Regions from separate parts of the Spirillospora sp. CA-128828 genome, predicted to be linked through region 1. Evidence: riboswitches for the same ligand, from Rfam matches in the RefSeq annotation. Region 1 holds a riboswitch; each other region holds the start of a gene.
The links. A riboswitch is a leader RNA that binds a small molecule or an ion and turns the genes downstream of it on or off. The one in region 1 is predicted to bind cyclic di-AMP.
Positions count from the first base shown of each region.

Region 2: it holds a riboswitch for cyclic di-AMP, as region 1 does, so the genes downstream of both, ACQPXG_RS07835 (NlpC/P60 family protein) here and ACQPXG_RS15820 (CHAP domain-containing protein) in region 1, are expected to answer to the same signal.
Region 3: it holds a riboswitch for cyclic di-AMP, as region 1 does, so the genes downstream of both, ACQPXG_RS43095 (NlpC/P60 family protein) here and ACQPXG_RS15820 (CHAP domain-containing protein) in region 1, are expected to answer to the same signal.

Region 1 is NZ_CP191986.1:3,190,835-3,193,027, forward strand. It holds gene ACQPXG_RS15815 (hypothetical protein) at 1-324, opposite strand, end outside; gene ACQPXG_RS15820 (CHAP domain-containing protein) at 364-1,164, opposite strand; cyclic di-AMP (ydaO/yuaA leader) riboswitch at 1,173-1,342, opposite strand; cyclic di-AMP (ydaO/yuaA leader) riboswitch at 1,464-1,667, opposite strand; gene ACQPXG_RS15825 (NlpC/P60 family protein) at 2,148-2,193, opposite strand, start outside.
Region 2 is NZ_CP191986.1:1,529,808-1,532,000, reverse strand. It holds gene ACQPXG_RS07840 (M1 family metallopeptidase) at 1-663, opposite strand, end outside; cyclic di-AMP (ydaO/yuaA leader) riboswitch at 1,080-1,239, shown strand; gene ACQPXG_RS07835 (NlpC/P60 family protein) at 1,247-1,915, shown strand; gene ACQPXG_RS07830 (DUF4118 domain-containing protein) at 2,117-2,193, shown strand, end outside.
Region 3 is NZ_CP191986.1:8,975,515-8,977,707, forward strand. It holds gene ACQPXG_RS43090 (amino-acid N-acetyltransferase) at 1-382, opposite strand, end outside; cyclic di-AMP (ydaO/yuaA leader) riboswitch at 643-848, shown strand; gene ACQPXG_RS43095 (NlpC/P60 family protein) at 852-1,847, shown strand; gene ACQPXG_RS43100 (LuxR family transcriptional regulator) at 2,116-2,193, opposite strand, start outside.

The DNA.
Region 1 (2,193 bases):
CTCCGGGCTGAACGTCCCCGCGGCCCGGGAGGTACGGGCGCCGGACGCGCCCGCGGCCGCGGTCCCGCTCCCGGCGGACCGCGAGCCGAGCAGGCCGGCGCCTCCGGCGAGCAGCACGGCGGCCCCGCCCGCGCCCAGGGCGAGCACCCTGCGCCGCGTCACGGGGCCGTCCTGCCCACCGTCCGCAACGGCGTTCTCCAGCACAGCGCCGTCCGGCGCCGCGTCGTCGGGCACGGCGTCGTCGGGCGCGGCTTCGTCGGGCACGGCGTCGTCCGGCACGGGGGCGTCCTGCACAGAGCCGTCCTGCCCGGGACCGTCCTTCATGGGCGCGATCCTATGCAGCCGGAGGGGGAGGAGGCGGCATCACGGCTTGTAGTCGGGATAGCCGTAGCCGACGACGTCGCCGGTCGGGCGTTCCTTGATCTTGACGGCGTTGCCGGTGTTGCCCTCGACGGTCTCGATGGTGCCGTCGCCCACCTTCTTGATCACCATGCCGACGTGCCGGATGTCGTCGACGGACTTGCCGCCGTCCCAGGCATAGAAGACGATCGCGCCGGGCTTCGGCTCGGTGCCCCAGCGGCCGTGGTCCTGGAACCAGCGCGCGTGCGCGATCGTCCAGGCGTCGCTGCCGACCTGGTCGCTGAAGCCGATCTGGTCGCCGACCCAGGAGACGAACATGTCGCACCAGTTCGCGTCGCTGTAGCCGCTGAGGGAGCCGCCGTCGCGCGCGAGCGTCTGCTGCGCCCGGGAGGTGCCCATGTACCACTTCTGGAACTTGGTCTCGCCGCCGCCGTCCTCTCCGACGCCCACCTGGGACCGGGCGAGCTCGATGGCCTGCGCGGCGGTGGGCCGTGACTTCGACGACCTCCCGGACGGCTTCTTCGGCCGGCCCCTCGGCTGGTCCTTGCCGTGGGACGTCTTGGGCCCGTCCTTGGACCTGCTCTCGGACGAGCCGCCGTGCGTCTTCTTCCCGGCGGTCAGGTCGGCCGCCGCGGACGAGGCGGGGCCGGAACCGAACGGCAGGACCGACGCCTGCGCGGTCGCGGCGGCGGTGCCGAGCACGGCGGCGCCGACGATGACGCCGCCGGTCGTCCGCCACGTGATGGACAGGGAGTTCGGCTTCCGGTGCTTGCCCGGGAGCTTCTTGCGGTGCGTGCCTGGCACGGGGGTTCTCCTCGGCTTCCATGCCGCCTACCGGGTTAGCTGACGGGTTCGGGCATGGAAGGCGCCCTACGGCCCGCGGGCAGGCCGATTCACCCCGAAGAAGGACACAGTGGGTCCCCGGCTCCGCGCCCGCCGCGCATGCGCGCAGGACGGTCCGCGGACTCGGCGGTGACGTGCACGGGGCACGCCGGTTCGGATGGGGGGCTCGGCGGGCGGGGGCGCCCGCGGAGCGCAGGGGGTGGTGGGGCGTGGCCGCACGATGGGCGGCCACGCCCAGGTAACGCTGCGGAATTCACTCCTTCGCTTCTTCCAGACGCCTACCGGGTTAGCTGACGGGTTCGGGCGTGGAAGTAGCCCTACGGCGGGCTCTCACCGGAACGGGGCCGGGAGAGTCGCACCGATTCACCCCGGGTGCCGGAACCACCCGTCCAGGGAGGTTCCCCGGACTCCGGCCGATGTGGGTCCCCGGTTCCGCGCTGAGGCGGACTCGGCGCTGCCGCTGCGATCCTGGGGGCGAGATGGGGCCCGGCGCGGGACCTGTCTCCCGCGTGCGAAAGAGCGGCGCCTGTGTTGTGTGCGGACGGCGTCCCCGTCCCGGGGTCCGTCCGGGGCCTGACCCGTGAAGCCGTGGCAGCGCTCTCAGCGCCATGCACGCTGTGGGCGTGCGCACGGTGGGCCGGGCCGGCCATGGGTCTGCGTGCAGACCCACGCGGCACTCTCCGGTGCCGCGGAACGGCACGTGGATCGCGCCGTCCTGGGGGAGCGGCGCGTGGCTCGCGCCGCCGTCACGCGGCCGCTGGATGCGCCGCGTGTGACCGAAGCGCCTGGTGGGCGCCGCGGGGCCATGGCGCATGGGGAGCGCCGTGAGTGGTGACAAGGTACCAAAGCCCCAACAGAAGGCAAACCCCCCCAAAATCAACAACGGACCAGGTCAAGCCCGGTCCGTTGTTGATGGAAGCCCCGTGCGGGGCCACGGTGGGGCGTCAGGGACGCCCGGCGCCGTAGTAACTGCCGTGGCCGTCGACGGAC
Region 2 (2,193 bases), 1.7 Mb from region 1:
CAGGAAGGTGTCCTTGCCGCCGGCGGTCCGCTGCCGGAGGAGGCGGCCGTTGGAGATCGCCTTGAGGCCGTGCGGCACGGTCGTCTCGACCGTGAACAGCGCCTTGTCGGTCGGATGGTCGTTGGCCGGGAACCAGGTGGACGCCCCGTTGGGTTCGCCCATGACCGTGGCGCCGTCCTTGGTCGCCAGGAATCCGTACGGCAGGTCGAAGACGACCGGGCCGCTCAGCGGCTGGGGCACACCGTCGTACCGGACGGTCACGCCGAACGACCTCAGCTTCCGCAGCCCCTTCCGCGGCGTGATCTCCAGTTCACGCTCGCCCGTGCGCTCGAACGATGCCTTGTGGCCGTTCACGCGCACCGACCGGACGTTCATCTTGTAGAAGTCGAGGTTGAACCGGGACAGGTTCTGGGTGGCGGTGGCCGTGATGGTGGTCGTGCCGGTGAGCCGGTCGGTGGCGGGGTCGTACGCGGTCTTCAGGTGGTACCGCTCGACGTCGTACCCGCCGTTGCCGAGGTCGGGGAAGTAGGAGTCGCCGAGGCCGGATGAACCGGGCTCGTACCGGACGTCGGCCGCCGCCGCGGGCGCGAACAGCCCGAGCGTCGTCGCGCCGGCCGCGGCCACCGCCAGCGGAAGCCGGTGCGCGGACCTGGGAATCGCCATCGGATGCCCTCTCCGTCGATGTCGGACGATCACCTTGGGGCGATCTATACAAGATCATTACCGCGACGGACGGGAAATGTCGATCATGCTTCGGCCGGTGCTCGGCCGGACACCGACGCGCTGAGCTGGGCGGTTCGTGATTTTGGGGGAGTTTGCCTTCCTTTGGTGGTCCATGTAGCTTGTCGTCCCATCAAGGTGCTCGCCAGGCACTTCCGTGTTATGTGCCCCATGGGGCACGAACGCCTCATCCGGCACCGCCGGCCGACCATGCGCACGCCACGCGTGCAGGTCTGAGCGAGCGCCCGCAGGTGTTCCCAGCACGCGGCCCCGACGCGGCCGCGCACCCATAACCATCAGCGCCGCTCTTTCGCGCACGGGACACAGGTCCCGTGGCCGGGCCCAGCGCCCACGGATCGCAGCGGCAAACGCCGAGTCCGCCATCGCGCGGAGCCGGGGACCCAGCGTGCCGGACTCCAGGCAGTCCCGCACTGGGGTGAATCGGCCTGTTCTCAGGCCGTAGGGCGACTTCCACGTCCGAACCCGTCAGCTAACCCGGTAGGCGGCTTGGAAGAAGGAGTCCCCCTTGAAAGGCAAGCACAGCAAGAGCCGTAGACCTCTGCGTCTGAACCCCAGCGCCACCGGCGCCCTCGTGGGCCTCGCCTTCGTGGGCGTGGCGGCGACGACGGCGGCGCACGCGTCGATCCTGTCGTCCGGTTCGGACGGCGGCGACAAGGTGACCGCCGCCGTGGCGACGCTTCCCGTGAAGCGGACGCACGCAAAGAAGTCGGCACACGCATCGAGCGACAGCCGCGCGGACGCGAAGGCCACGGATGATTCAGGGAGCAGCCGCTCCAAAGTGATAGCCCGGGCCAAGACCTGGCACCCGCACACCGACCAGAGGATCCCTTACAGCCAGACGAGCACTCACAACGGATACCGCACGGACTGCTCGGGCTTCGTTTCAATGGCGCTGGGCCTTTCCAAGCCCGGCCTCAACACCGTCGGGCTGACGTCATCGAGGTACACCGAGCGCATCCAGATGTCCGAGCTGAAGAAGGGCGACCTCGTGATGGACGCGCTCGGGACCAACACGACCCGGCACGTGGTCATCTTCGAGAAGTGGACCGACAGCAAGCACACGTCCTACTGGGCGTACGAGCAGCGTGGCCACTACGGCACCGACCACCGCACGCGCGACTACGGCGTGTCGTCCGACAGCGAGTACAAGGCCTACCGGCCGACGAACCTCTGAGGAGACGGTGAGACACGCCCGGCCGGGGCCTCCCGGCCGGGCGTTCTCCCATGCCGCCCTCGCCGCGCATATGGAAGCCGTGAAAGGTGAGGGCGCGGGCGTATGGAGTCCGTCAAGACGGGATCGGCGGCCGCCGGGCCGAGGTTGTCTCGGTGAGACGCCGCCGAAGGGGCGGGGGCTCGGGCTGGAAGGATGGGGAGCATGGCCAGGGGGCAGCTCCGCGTCTACCTGGGGGCCGCCCCCGGTGTCGGGAAGACGTACGCGATGCTCTCGGAGGC
Region 3 (2,193 bases), 3.8 Mb from region 1:
CCAGGATCGGCTGGAAGCCGTGGCGGGCGAAGAACTCCACTTCGAAGGTAAGGCAGAACACCCTTCGCACACCGAGTTCCCGTGCAGTCTCCAGGAGGCGGGTCACGATCCGGTGCCCGATTCCGCGTCCGCCGCAGCCCTTGTCCACGGCGACCGAGCGGACCTCCGCCAGGTCCTCCCACATGATGTGCAGGGCGCCGCAGCCGATGACCCGCCCGGGCGCCCCGTGCTGGAGGTCCTCGGCGACCCAGAACTCCTGGACGTCCTCGTACAGCTTGACCGTCGTCTTCTTCAGCAGGCGTCGTCCCGACCCGTACAGGTCGACGAGCCTGCGGATCTCCTGGACGTCGGCGGTACGGGCACGCCGGATCACGACTTCCACAAACAAACGAGATTATCGAACACCCGCGACTTACCGAAGCCCCGCCCCCACATCCCGTGACCGCACCGCATGAGTGACTAGATAAAAGCAACTAGGCACCAGCATTGCGCGGTGAGTGAGCCGGAGCACGGGACCAGCCGGGACGGACCCGGCGCATCCGTCGTCCAGCATCCTCACGACCTGCAATTTCGCATGTTCTGGTTGGCATCCAATGCGGGTTCCGTTAGTGTCCTTCGCTGACGTCGGCCGACCGCAGCACCGAGGCCGAACCGCCGAGTCCACGGGCCGCAACCAGCGCCCCGGGGAGCCGGGGACCCACTTTCGGAACGTTCGGGGGATCGCCCCCGAGCCGCCGAACCGAAAGGGGTGAATCCGCAGCCGCGTGTGAAGTATTCGCGCGCCCGCGGACGGGCTCCTCCGGCCCGAACCCGTCAGCTAACCCGGTAGGCGGACAAGGAGAGGAGAATTCGTGGAGCGATCGCGGACTGCTTCCCGTTCACGATTCCGCGGCCGCGCGGCCACCCTGGCCGGCGCGTTCATCGTTCTTTCAGCGGCCCCCCACGCGATCGCACCGCACACGATCGCCGTCGCGCACGCCGACCCCGAGCCGTCCACCAAGGAGCTCAGGTCCAAGGCCCTCAAGCTCGCCGACCAGCTGGAGCAGCTCACCGAGCAGTACAACGGGCTGAAGGTCAAGCTCGCGCAGTCGCAGCGCGCGGCCAAGGTCGCCACCGAGAACGCCAAGCGGCAGGAGAAGTCGCTGGAGGCGATCCGGCAGAAGGTCGGCTCGCTCGCCGCGACGAGCTACATGCAGGGCGGCTCCGACCCCACGGTCTCCTTCGTCGCCTCGCAGGACCCGCAGGCCATCCTCGACCAGGCCGCCACCCTCCACTACTTCGCCAAGCAGGACAGCACCCAGGTACTCGGCCTGATGCAGGCCATGCAGTCCGCGCAGCGGGCGCGCAAGTCCGCCGAGGCGCGCGCCTCGCAGGTGAAGGACCTGCGGACGCAGCTGGAGTCGCAGCGCAAGAAGGTCACCGACACCTACGAGAAGGTCCGCGGCAAGCTCGTCGACAAGGACCCCACCCAGCTCACCAAGCTTCCCGTCATCGGCACCGGCAAGGCGGCGCAGGCGCTCCGGTACGCGATGGGCAAGATCGGCCGCCCGTACGTGTGGGGCGCCGCCGGGCCGACCACCTTCGACTGCTCCGGCCTGACGATGTGGGCCTACAAGCAGGTCGGCATCAATCTGCCGCACTACACCGGCAGCCAGTGGAACGCCGGCACGCACGTGTCGCGCAGCGAGCTCCAGCCGGGCGACCTCGTGTTCTTCTACTCCGACCTCCACCACATGGGCATGTACGTCGGCGACGGCAAGATGCTGCACGCGCCGCAGACCGGCGACGTCGTGAAGATCGCTCCGATGGCCGGGCGACCCTTCGCCGGCGGCGTGCGCGTGGCCTGACCCCCGGACCTCCACCGGACGCGTGCAATCGTCTCGACCGCCCATGCCGAGCGACCGGGGCCGGGTGCGCCGTCCTGAGCACGTCCGTCCTGAGCGCCCGGATGACCAGGATCTCCGACCCGAATGCCGTCCGCGGCGACGCCCCCTGCAGGGACCTACCTGTCAGGTTGCCGGCGCCGCCGCTGCGGGGTCGGACGGGATTCGGATGAGCCGCCTGGTTCTCCAATGACGCCCGCCCGTCCCCTGGCGAGCGTCGGGGGTGTCACAGCTAGATGAGCTGCCTTCGGGCCGCCCACACCACGGCCTCGATAGGGGTGTTGACCTCCAGCCGGTCGCAGATCGTCCG